Regions from separate parts of the Mesorhizobium sp. L-2-11 genome, predicted to be linked through region 3. Evidence: predicted binding sites of a transcription regulator. Region 3 holds the regulator's gene; each other region holds the start of a gene.
What was found. Region 3 encodes LexA, which represses DNA repair genes until DNA is damaged. Its sites were predicted from a motif close to TGTTCNNNNTGTGTTCNG; they were not measured.

Region 1 (4,209 bases), 2.5 Mb from region 3:
CAATTCGTTCGGCGAACACCTGTTCGGTCAGGTTCTGAGGCAGCATCATCAGATAGGGATGCTTTGACGGAAGCTTGCTGAAATCGAGCCTGAGCAGCGCCCGGCTGCGGTCGCGGATGGTGAAATTCTGCAGCTTCAGGGCAAGTTCGCTCAGCCGCTGCGTGACGCCGAGAGGCTCCAGAGTTTCCAGCGTCTGCGCGTGGATGACGCCAGCCCGCGAGGTCTGAAGGCCCTCAGCCAGCCTATCGATCAGGACATGATCGACACCGGCCTGGTGCAGCACGATGGACAGCGCCATGCCGGTCGGGCCGGCGCCAATGATCAGGACTTCGGTGGTTTCGGGCAGCATTTCTCTCTCCATTTGTCAACGATCGTTGACTTTCTAGACGAAGCCATTGCGTTTGTCAACGACCGTTGGCATATAGCTTCCATGACCGAGACTCAGCCGAAAAAGCCCAGCAAGTCGGACCGCACGCGCGCCCAAATCCTGGAGGCCGCGAGGCTCCTGTTCGCCGAGCGCGGCTATGACGGCGCCTCGATCCGCGACGTCGCGGCGCATGCCTCGATCGATCCGGCCATGGTGATCCGCTATTTCCGCAACAAGGACGAGCTGTTCGCCAGGGCGGCGGTCGTCGATCTGCAATTGCCGGCACTGCGGGTGATCGACCGAAACGCCATCGGTGAAAAGCTGATCAGGCGTTTTCTCGAAATCTGGGAGGGCCCGGCCAGCGGCCCTGGCATGGCAATTCTGCTGCGTTCGGCGACGTCGAACGAATTCGCCGCGGAAAAATTGCGCGACGTGTTTGGCAACCAGGTGAGGCCGGTGATTGCGGCGGTCGCTGACCCCGCCGATGCGGGTCGACGGGCCGGGCTCGTTTCGAGCCAGTTGCTGGGTCTGGCGATGTGCCGATACCTGCTGCGGCTTCCGCCCGTCGTCGCCCTGTCCCACGACGAAATTATCCAGAACGTCGGCCCTACTTTGCAGCGCTATGCCGTGGGAGAGGCTTGAACCAAGCCGTTCTGCATTGCTGGCAGTCTGGTCAGTGACTGCGCCGACCAATGGTCGTGACGCCGATTTGTGCCAATGCGGCACGCAAAGGTTAACGGCAGCCGTGCGGCCTGTGCAAAACCCTGTTCCCCACCTGTTGATAACAGGTGGAAAACCTGTTCATGACACAACATATTGGGGTGAACAAACCGGGAAACATGCGCCGGCGCCGATTCGTCGCCGTTCCGTTCCGGCTTTGAGCGCAGCGTTAATCGACAAAGGCTGAAAACATCCAAAAATGGTTAAGGCGCGTTAAGAAAGATAAATAATTTCAAAATGTTGGATGACGCCCGCCGACCCGCGTCGATCGTTCGGCGGCAAAGGTTAACGGCGACGTCAGCCCTGCATGAAACAGGCCAATTCGGCGATTCAGCATGTGGTGAGACTCGCAGGCGAGATATCCAGATGTAGCCCTGAACAAACCATGAACCCCCGCGAGTCAGCGATTCGTAGCCGATTCGTTCCAGACTCGTTCCAACTGTTAAATGACCAACTGTTAAATCGGCCAACTGTTAAATCGGCCAACTCTTAAATCGAAACGGCGGAACGGATTGTCGACGCCGACGAAAGGCTTTGAGCTGCCATCGGAATATTCTGCTTTCGCTTCGCGCCCGAAATCCCTATGTGTCGGCTGTCACCCGCGCCACCACGGGGCGCGCTCCCGACAACGCGAGGCAGAGAGCCTTAAATTCCAGGTCGATGAACATCCAGCCGAAACACACTGAGCCACTGATCCTGTCAGGCCGCGACGTGACTGCGGTGCTCGGGCCGACCAACACCGGCAAGACCCATCTCGCCATCGAGCGCATGGTGGCGCATGAAAGCGGCATTATCGGCCTGCCGCTCAGGCTGCTCGCCCGCGAGGTTTATACACGCGTCTGCGAGAAGGTCGGCGCTCACAAGGTGGCGCTGATCACGGGTGAGGAGAAAATCCAGCCCGACGGCGCCAGATATTCGGTCTGCACCGTGGAAGCCATGCCGCGCGAGACCGACGCCGCCTTCGTTGCCGTCGACGAGGTCCAACTGGCCGGCGATCTCGAGCGCGGCCACATCTTCACCGACCGCATCCTGCATCTGCGCGGCCGCCAGGAGACGCTGCTGCTCGGCGCAGCGACCATGCACGGCATCCTCCAGCGCCTGCTGAAGGGGGTGTCGGTGGTGACGCGGCCACGGCTGTCGCATCTCGCCTATGCCGGCTCGAAGAAGCTCACCCGCCTGCCGCGACGTACGGCGATCGTCGCCTTCTCCGCTGACGAGGTCTATGCCATCGCCGAACTGATCCGCCGCCAGCAGGGCGGTGCGGCAGTCGTGCTCGGTGCGCTATCGCCGCGCACCCGCAACGCGCAGGTAGAGCTGTTCCAGTCGGGTGATGTCGATTATCTGATCGCCACCGATGCGATCGGCATGGGCCTCAACCTCGATCTCGATCATGTCGCCTTCGCCCAGAACCGCAAGTTCGATGGCTACCAGTATCGCAACCTGACGGCGGCCGAGCTCGGCCAGATCGCTGGCCGCGCCGGCCGCCACTTGCGCGACGGAACCTTCGGCGTCACCGGTCAGGTCGATCCGTTGGACGAGGAACTGGTCAAGAAGATCGAAGCGCATGATTTCGACCCGGTGAAGGTGCTGCAATGGCGCACCGCGCGTTTCGATTTCGCCAACCTCGACGCGCTGAAGCGCTCGATCGAGACCAACGCGCCGGTTGAAGGCCTGACGCGCGCGCTGCCGGCGGTCGATGCGCAGGCGCTCGAGCATCTGTCCCGCGACGAGGACATCCGGGCGCTGGCCACCGACGCCAGGCGCGTGGCGCTGTTGTGGGAGGCCTGCGCCCTTCCCGATTACAGGAAGATCGCCCCGGCTCAGCATGCCGACCTGATCGCCTCGATCTACATGGATCTTGCCAGGCATGGCCATGTCGACGAGAATTACATGGCCGAGCAGGTGCGCCGTGCCGACACCACCGAGGGCGACATCGACACGCTGTCGCACCGGATCGCCCAGATCCGCACCTGGACTTTCGTTTCCAACCGGCCCGGCTGGCTGGCCGATCAGGCACACTGGCAGGAAAAGACGCGCGAAATCGAAGACAGATTGTCGGATGCGCTGCATGAGCGGTTGACGAAACGCTTCGTAGACCGCAGGACTTCCGTCCTCATGCGGCGCCTTAGAGAAAATACCATGCCTGAAGCCGAAATCAGCCCAACCGGAACCGTCCTCGTCGAAGGCCATCATGTCGGCGAGTTGCAGGGGTTCCGCTTCACCGCCGACCAGAGCGCCGGCGGCGAGGATGCCAAGGCGGTGCGGACAGCAGCCCAGAAGGCGCTTGCAGCCGAATTCGAGGCGCGGGCCGAACGCTTCGGCGCCGCGGCCAATGGCGACATCGCGCTCGGCTCCGACGGCACCCTGCGCTGGATCGGCGCGCCGATCGGCACGCTGGTCGCGGGCGACGAGCCGTTGAAGCCACGCCTGGTGCTGCTGGCCGACGAGCAGCTCACCGGTCCCGCCCGCGACAAGGTCGCGGCGCGCGCCGAGCGTTTCGTCAATTTCCAGATCGAGTCGCTGCTGAAGCCGCTGGTCGACCTCAAGAACGCCGAGCAGATCACCGGCATCGGCCGCGGCATCGCCTTCCAGCTCGTCGAGAATTTCGGCCTCATCAACCGCCGCGACATCGCCGAGGAGATGAAGTCGCTTGACCAGGAGGGCCGCGCCGCCCTGCGCCGGCTCGGCGTGCGCTTCGGCGCCTACCACGTTTTCGTGCCGGCGCTGATCAAGCCGGCCCCGGCCGGACTGGTGACGCTGTTGTGGGCGCTGCAGAACGACGGCAAGGACAAGCCCGGCTTTGGCGACGTGGTTCACGCGCTGGCCTCCGGCCGCACCTCGGTGGTCATCGATCCCACCTTCGACAAGACTTTCTACAAGCTGGCCGGCTACCGCAATCTCGGCCGTCGCGCGGTGCGCGTCGACATCCTCGAACGGCTGGCCGACCTGATCCGGCCCGCGACCAACTGGAAGCCGGGCCTCGGCCAGCGCCCCGACGGCGCCTATGATGGTCAGTCCTTCATGGTGACGCCGCCGATGATGTCGATCCTCGGCGCCACGGCCGACGACATGGAAGAAATTCTGAAGGGCCTCGGCTACCGGGCCGAGCCGAAGCCGGCTGT
Region 2 (4,209 bases), 3.1 Mb from region 3:
CTTCTGCCGCTCGGTGATCACCCAGCCGGGTGCGATCGCATTGACGCGAATGCCGTCGGCGCCGAGCTTGCCGGCAAGCCCCTTGGTCAGGCCGACAATCCCCGCCTTGGCGGCGGTATAGGCCGGCATGTCGGGGTGATTGATCAGGAACGACGTCGACGTGAAGTTGATGATCGAGCCGCCGCCGGCGCGCTTCATGCCCGGCGCCACCGCCTGTGCGGAGAAGAAATGCGGACGCAGGTTGACCGCCTGGTTGTTGTCCCAGAACTCCACGGTGACATCTTCCACCGCGTGGCGATCATCAAGTGCTGCATTGTTGACCAGCACGGTGACGTCGCCATGCGCTTCGGCAGCCTTGGCTACCGAAGCCCGCAGCGCCTCGATGTCGCGTATGTCTGTCTTGAGATAGAGAGGCCGGCGACCGAGATCCGTCTCGATGCGGTCGGCCAGCGCCAGGCTCGGGCCGTCGGCGATGTCGATGAAGGCGACCTTTGCTCCCTGGCGGGCAAAACCATCCGTCAGCGCAGCGCCGATCCCGGAGCCGCCGCCGGTGATCAGCACCGAAGCACCTTCAAGGTCGGCAAAGCGCGCCGATGGCATCATTTTTTTTCTCCCTGCGCATGACCCCGAAAATCGGTTTCGATTTTCGGAGAGGATCATGCGCAAAATCAAAGTGCTACAGCGTCCTTTGCGCGTCCAAAAGGACGCGCGGCGCTGTAGGCTCAGTCGGCGCGCATCCTAGCCAGCCCGGTCGGGGGAGCAAGTGCGAAAAACCGAATCCCGAGGCTTATGTCAGACAAAAAGACGATCACGCCCCCGCTATGCCGCGGGCCGGCTATGTCCGGCAGGGAAATGGGATCCGATCGCCTTGCGCGCAAGGCGCCGCAGGAGGCAATCCTCAAAATGTCGCGATTGGCAGATGACGGGCGAAGCTGTACAGGCAAGCAGCCCATCCGATCCGCCGGAGATCCGCCATGCCTCTGAAAATCGCCGTCCAGATGGACCACATCTCCACCGTCTCGATTGCCGGCGACACGTCGTTTGCGCTGTCGCTGGAAGCGCAGCGACGCGGCCACCAGCTGTTCCATTATACGCCCGACCGGCTGTCGCTGCGCGACGGCAAGGTGTTTGCCGGCGTCGAGGAAATGCAGGTCCGCGACGAGAAGGGCAATCACTATTCGCTCGGCGAGAAAGTGCGCACCGACCTGTCGGAGATGGACGTCGTCCTGCTCAGGCAGGATCCACCGTTCGACATGAACTATATCACCACGACGCACATACTCGAGCGCATCCATCCCGGGACGCTGGTGGTCAACGACCCGGCCTGGGTGCGCAACAGCCCGGAAAAGATCTTCGTCACCGAATTTCCCGACCTGATGCCGGAAACGCTGATCACCAAGGACAGCCAGGAGGTTGCCGCCTTCCGCAAGGAGTTCGGCGACATCATCGTCAAGCCGCTCTACGGCAATGGCGGCGCCGGCATCTTCCACCTGCATGAGGCCGATCGCAACCTCGCCTCGCTGCTCGAAATGTTCAGCCAGATGTTCCGCGAGCCCTACATCGTGCAGCGCTATCTGAAGGAGGTGCGCGCCGGCGACAAGCGCATCATCCTGATCGACGGCGAGCCTGTCGGCGCCATCAACCGGGTGCCGGCCGAGCATGATTCGCGCTCCAATATGCATGTCGGCGGCCGCGCCGAAAAAACCGAACTGACGGAGCGCGAACGTGAGATCTGCGCCCGCATCGGCCCATCGCTGAAAGAGCGCGGCTTCATCCTCGTCGGCATCGACGTGATCGGCGACTACATGACCGAGATCAACGTGACGTCACCGACCGGCGTGCGCGAGGTAAAACGCTTCGGCGGCGCCGACATTGCCAGCCTGTTCTGGGATGCGGTCGAGGACAAGCGCAAGTAGCGCCGATGCTGGCGGAACGGCGGTTTTCCGATCCGTAGCCGATAACGCCATCAAAGCACACGTTCGATTGTTCCCGTAATGTTCTTGCCTTTGCTCATAATCTGTGGTTGTCTCAGATGACGCCGTTCGCGGCATGATCGCATGGGCTTCGGGCGAGCCCATGTCCGGGGGCAGAAAAATGGTTGCGCGGGTCCGCACGGTCGCTTTCCAGGGCATCGAGGCCGTGCCGGTCGACGTGCAGGTGATGATCGCGCCCGGCAAGGTCAACATGCACATCGTCGGCCTCGGCGACAAGGCGGTCGCCGAAAGCCGGGAGCGGGTGCAGGCGGCGCTGCACGCATCGGGCCTGTCGATGCCGTCGAAGAAGGTTACCGTCAATCTGGCGCCCGCCGACCTCCCAAAGGAAGGCAGCCATTACGATTTGCCGATCGCGCTTGGCCTGATGGCGGCGCTTGGCGCCATTCCAGGCGACATGCTGGCCGGCTATGTCGTGCTTGGCGAGCTGTCGCTCGACGGCACCATTGCCGCGGTGGCCGGCGCGCTGCCGGCGGCGATCGGCGCCAATGCCGAAGGCAAGGGCCTGATCTGCCCTTTCGCCTGCGGGCCGGAAGCGGCCTGGGCCGGCAAGGATTTCGACATTCTGGCGCCGCGCAGCCTGATCGCCATCGCCAATCATTTTCGCGGCACGCAGGTGCTGTCGCGGCCGGAGGCCGGTATCCATGTCTCGGCGCGCGACCTGCCGGATCTTGCCGACATCAAGGGCCAAGAGACCGCAAAGCGGGCACTCGAAGTGGCGGCGGCAGGCGGCCATAACATGCTGATGATCGGTCCGCCGGGATCGGGAAAATCGATGCTGGCGCAGCGGCTGCCGTCGATCCTGCCGCCGCTGGCGCCGAGGGAATTGCTCGAAGTCTCGATGATCGCCTCGGTGGCCGGCGAGCTTGGCGAAGGCAAGCTGACCGACCGCCGGCCGTTCCGCGCGCCGCACCATTCGGCCTCGATGGCGGCGCTGGTCGGCGGCGGCCTGCGCGTGCGGCCGGGCGAGGCGTCGCTTGCTCATCACGGCGTGCTGTTCCTCGACGAATTTCCCGAATTCTCGCCGCAGGCGCTCGACGCGCTGCGCCAGCCGCTGGAGACCGGCGACTGCATGATCGCCCGCGCCAATCATCGCGTCACCTATCCGGCGCGCATCCAGCTGGTCGCGGCGATGAACCCGTGCCGCTGCGGCATGGCCGGCGAGCCGGGCTATCGCTGCCTGCGCGGCGACCGCTGCCGCACCGACTACCAGGCGCGCATATCCGGCCCGCTGCTCGACCGCATCGATCTCCGGATCGAGGTGCCGGCGGTCTCGGCCAGCGATCTGATCCGGCCGGACCGGGCGGAGAAAAGTGCCGATGTGGCGCTGCGCGTGGCCCGCGCCCGAACGATCCAGCGCGAGCGTTTCGAGCGGCTCGGCGCGACCTCCGCCACCACCAACGCGCACTGCTCACCCTCGGTCATCGAGGAGATCGCGATGCCGGATGCATCAGGCCTGTCGCTGCTCAGGGATGCCAGCGAAAAGCTCGGCTTTTCGGCGCGGGCCTATCACCGGGTGCTGAAGGTGGCGCGGACGCTGGCCGATCTCGAGGCCAGCGAGACGGTCGGCCGCATCCATCTGGCCGAGGCGATTTCGTACCGCATGAGTTCGGAGCGGATGGCGCAGGCGGCGTGACCTTCCCCTCCCCCTTGAGGGGAGGGTGGCCGCGAAGCGGCCGGGAGGGGTCGCCGAGGAGACGCTCGGCCTGCCCCTCACCTGCGGGCCGGAAGCGGTCCAGCCCGCAGGAACTCGACAGTCTGATGCTACGCGGCCCGATCGTTGTGGCCAGTCATCTCGGCGGCAGCTACTTAACCGGGATCATGAGATGTGCGTAGGGAGTGCCCGCCCACATCACATATGGCCTGGACGTGTCAGGTTTGGGGTCAGTCGGATAGCCCTGCATCATGTCCGTTGCGTTGACGATCATCACGTGCGGTCCGGTCTCCACCCAATTGTTGCCTTCCTCAGGCTTCGTCGCATAAGGATCGGTGTTGCTGCCGTCGGTGCCACCGGCCAGCATATACATGAAGCCGACCTTGCCCTTGGGCGGTTCCTTTTTTCCCATCCACGCCATCGCCCATTCCATCGAGTTGGCATCGCCACACATTGGATCCGGACCGGGCGTGGCCGGGTTGTCCGGCATGCACCAGAAGCCGTTCGTGCCCTCGCGCAATGTGCGCATTGCACCCTTCTCATCCATAGCGTGGATCGCAGCGC
Region 3 (4,209 bases):
AGTTTGTGCGTCCAAATGGTCGCACGTCGCGCCAAGGTGACCTGACGATGTCGGCCGCCCTCACCCATCTTGGCGCGGAAGGCGAAGCCAATATGGTCGATGTCGGCGACAAGGCGGAGACGACCCGCACGGCAATCGCCGAAGGTCTTGTCTCGATGCGGCCTGAAACGCTGAAAATGATTCTCGACGGCGATGCCAGGAAAGGCGACGTGCTGGGCACGGCGCGCATCGCCGGCATCATGGCGGCCAAGAGGACGCATGAGCTGATCCCGCTCTGCCATCCGCTGCTGTTGACCAAGATATCGGTAGACATTGAACCGGACGCCAACCTGCCCGGCCTGAAGGTCACGGCGCTGGCCCGCGTCACCGGCAAGACCGGGGTCGAGATGGAAGCGCTGACTGCCGTCTCGGTCGCCTGCCTGACCATCTATGACATGGCCAAGGCGGTCGATCGCGGCATGGCGATCTCCGGCATCAGGCTGGTGGAAAAGACCGGCGGCAAATCCGGCGACTACAAGGCGGATGCCCAGGGGGCAGGCCAATAATGGCGCTGCTTGCGGTCGCCGAGGCGCTTGAGCACCTGCTTCAGGATGCTGCGCCCTTGCAGGCTGAAAGCGTCGCCCTGATGGACGCCGCCGACCGCGTGCTGGCGGGGCCGCTCGTGGCGCTCCGCACCCAGCCGCCATTCAACGCGTCGGCAATGGACGGCTATGCCGTGCGGGCCGAGGATGTCGCGTCCGTGCCGGCGAGACTCTCGGTGATCGGCATGGCGCCGGCCGGACGCGGCTTTGCCGGAACAGTCAGCCCGGCGCAGGCCGTGCGCATCTTCACCGGCGCGCCGCTTCCCGCGGGCGCCGACACCATCGTCATCCAGGAGAATGTCCGCGACCTCGGCGGCGGCATGGTCGAAGTGACCGCGCCGACGGTTGAAGGCCGCAACATCCGCCGCATCGGGCTCGATTTCTCGCAGGGCGACGTGCTGCTGGAGAAAGGCCGCCAGCTTGATCCGGCGGCATTGTCGCTGGCGGCATCGGCCAACCACCGGCAGGTCAGCGTGGCGAAACGGCCACTGGTCGCCATCATCGCCACCGGCGACGAATTGCTGCCGCCGGGCAGCGAGCTTGGCGCCGACCAGATCATCTCCTCCAATGCCTATGGCGTCGCCGCCGCTGTCCGCTCGGTCGGCGCCTGCGCACTCGATCTCGGCATCGCCCCCGACCGCAAGGAGGCGATCGCCGCGCTGGTGAAAAAAGCGGTCGACGCAGGCGCCGACGTCGTCGTCACGCTGGGCGGCGCCTCGGTCGGCGACCACGACCTCGTCCATGACGTGCTGACCGGCGAAGGCATGGCGCTCGATTTCTGGAAAATCGCCATGCGGCCCGGCAAGCCACTGATGTTCGGGCGGCTGGGCGACATCCGCTGCATCGGCCTGCCCGGCAATCCGGTGGCCAGCCTGGTCTGCACGCAGCTCTTTCTGAAGCCTCTGCTGGCGCGGCTCGGCGGCCGCGCCTTCCGCCAGGACATGCGTCAGGCGCGGCTCGGCGCCGCCATGCCGGCCAACGATCTCAGGCAGGACTATGTACGCGCGGTGGTTAAGGAAGAAGCTGGCACGCTTGAGGCAATGCCGTTCAGTATCCAGGATTCCTCGATGCTCAGAATGCTGGCCGACGCCAACGGACTGATCGTGCGCGAGCCATTCGCTCCCGCAGCCGAAGCGGGCGCCGCCTGCAGCGTGCTGATGCTACGCTGAACAAAACGTCAACGCATTCATTAAACTTTAAATGGTTGCGGAACACAACTGGAACAGATAGTGTTTGTTCTGGGTTTGTTTTTCTGATTCTATTGGGGGTCGCGATGCTGACACGCAAACAACATGAACTGCTGATGTTCATCCACGAGCGGCTGAAGGAAAGCGGCATTCCGCCCTCGTTCGACGAGATGAAGGAAGCGCTCGACCTCGCCTCCAAATCGGGTATCCATCGGCTGATCACGGCGCTGGAGGAGCGCGGTTTCATTCGCCGCCTGCCCAACCGCGCCCGCGCGCTGGAGGTGCTGCGCCTGCCCGATTCGATCGCGCCGGGCCTCAATGCGGCGCGCAAATTCTCGCCGAGCGTCATTCAGGGCAGCCTTGGGCAGGGCGGCCTCGGACGCCAGATCAAGCCGGCGCCGTCGCGCATGCGTGCGGCCGGCAATGACGACGACGTCGTTGCCACCGTCTCCATACCGGTGATGGGCCGCATTGCTGCCGGTGTGCCGATCGACGCCATCCAGCACCAGACCCATTCGATCTCGGTGCCACCGGACATGATCACCGGCGGCACGCACTACGCGCTGGAGGTCAAGGGTGATTCGATGATCGAGGCCGGCATCTTCGACGGCGACACGGTCATCATCCGCAACGCCGACACGGCCCAGCCTGGTGAGATCATTGTCGCTCTGGTCGACGAGGAAGAAGCGACGCTGAAGCGATTCCGCCGCAAAGGTGCCTCGATCGCACTGGAAGCCGCCAATCCGGCCTACGAGACGCGCATCTTCGGGCCGGACCGCGTCAAGGTGCAGGGCAAGCTCGTCGGACTGATCCGGCGTTACTGAGCGGCAGGTTTTTTGGGTTTCTCGGCCCTCTGGTATGGCGGCAGGCCCCTCGCCTCGCGCGAAAATCGCCGCTGCTCATGCCAGGGCCTGTATGGCTGTCTGACGGCAAAACGGATTTCTGCGCGCGTCGTCGCCGATAGCGGATCGAAGAAGACGGCGGCACTGCCCATGCGAGCGAGCTGCCGTTTGGTGACGACGAGAACCAGCGGATTGCGGCAGGGTTTGTAATAGGCTGTGGCATCGTCGATGACGATCAAATCAGCAAAGGCACAGGCCGGCCGCGCGGTTTTGCGGTTGTCGGCGAGCGCGATGAGCGCGCCGGACGGATGCCGGGCCAGGCACAGGCCGGCAGTGCAGCTGAAAGGCGCTCCCGGCGGCAGGTCGGCCGGGTCGGCGATGTCGAACCGCACATCTCCTTTTTCGAATGTCTCCGGCTCGACGATCGTTGTTGAAACCAGCGCATGTTTCCAGTTGTCGGTGGTGAATTCGTTCGAACGCACCCGGTTGACGGCAAGTTCGCCGCCGCCGATCGGCAGCGCCACCAGATGCGCATCCTCCGAGATCAGCACGTCGGGGGTGCGCGTCCCGGAAATCGTCAGCAGGCCGGCGAGCGCAAAGGGAAGTGCCGCAAGCCGCAGCCATGTCGTCGCCATCGTGGCGATGACCAGGGCGACCGTCACCAGCAGAACCGATTGCAACGAAATCAGTCCGACTGCATCGATTGGCGAACGCTCCGAGATCCATCCCGAAATTGCGATCATGGCCGTCAGGCCCTTGCCCATCATGTAGAGGAAAGGGCCGTCGAGGCCGAAAGGCATCGCCAAGGCGCTGAGGACGGCCAGGAACATGACGATGGTGACGATCGGCATGACGGCCAGATTGGCGAACAGGCTGAGCGGCGAGACGCGCTGGAAGTGCCATATGGCGAAGAGCGCAGTGGCGCTGCCGGCAATGATGGAGGTCATTGCGATGGTGCCTGCCCCAGCGACGAGTTTGCGCGTGACGAAAGCGACCGGTGACCGTCGCTGTCGCGGCGTCGTGGCCTTGTCGGCACGATAGTCGGACCAACCGGCGTAGGCGCCCACGAGAGCCGCAGTCGCGGCGAAGGACATCTGGAAGCTTGCGCCGACCACCTCATGCGGCGACACGACGATGACGGCGATGGCCGAAATCGCCAGGTTCCGCATCGTGAGTGCCGCCCGGTCGAACAGCACGGCGACAAGCATTACCGCCAGCATGATGAAGCTGCGTTCAGCCGCGACCACGATACCGGAGAAAATCAGATAGGCAGCGATGGAGACGAGTGCGGCAGCAGCCGCATATTTTTTGACCGGCCGGCGCGACGAAAAGTCGGGAAACAGCGCAAAGGCGCCGCGCAGCAATCCCATGACAGTGCCGGCGACAAGCGCCATGTGCAGGCCGGAAATGGAGATGATGTGGTAGATGCCGGTGCGCCGCATCGATTCGTTTATCTCTTCGGGGATGCCGGCACGCACGCCGACGATCAACGCAGCGGCAATCTCCCCCTCGGCACCACCGATGCTGTCCCTGATATGGTCGGCGATGGTTTCCCGCGCCTTCTCGATCGACGAAGAAAGGCGTGTGGTTAACGGTGCA

Region 1: JG739_RS05530 (helicase-related protein) is a predicted target of LexA. The motif match lies at 1,508-1,525, and genes of this name have one in related genera.
Region 2: JG739_RS03005 (YifB family Mg chelatase-like AAA ATPase) is a predicted target of LexA. The motif match lies at 1,985-2,002, and genes of this name have one in related genera.

Annotation. Positions count from the first base shown of each region.
Region 1 covers NZ_AP023257.1:1,161,638-1,165,846, reverse strand. The annotation lists gene JG739_RS05540 (FAD-dependent oxidoreductase) at 1-349, opposite strand, end outside; gene JG739_RS05535 (TetR/AcrR family transcriptional regulator) at 431-1,009, shown strand; gene JG739_RS05530 (helicase-related protein) at 1,748-4,209, shown strand, end outside.
Region 2 covers NZ_AP023257.1:636,988-641,196, forward strand. The annotation lists gene JG739_RS02995 (SDR family NAD(P)-dependent oxidoreductase) at 1-603, opposite strand, end outside; gene gshB (glutathione synthase) at 975-1,916, shown strand; gene JG739_RS03005 (YifB family Mg chelatase-like AAA ATPase) at 2,095-3,627, shown strand; gene JG739_RS03010 (hypothetical protein) at 3,797-4,209, opposite strand, start outside.
Region 3 covers NZ_AP023257.1:3,711,099-3,715,307, reverse strand. The annotation lists gene moaC (cyclic pyranopterin monophosphate synthase MoaC) at 48-545, shown strand; gene JG739_RS17730 (molybdopterin molybdotransferase MoeA) at 545-1,750, shown strand; gene lexA (transcriptional repressor LexA) at 1,855-2,592, shown strand; partial or broken gene JG739_RS17720 (ComEC/Rec2 family competence protein) at 2,586-4,209, opposite strand, start outside.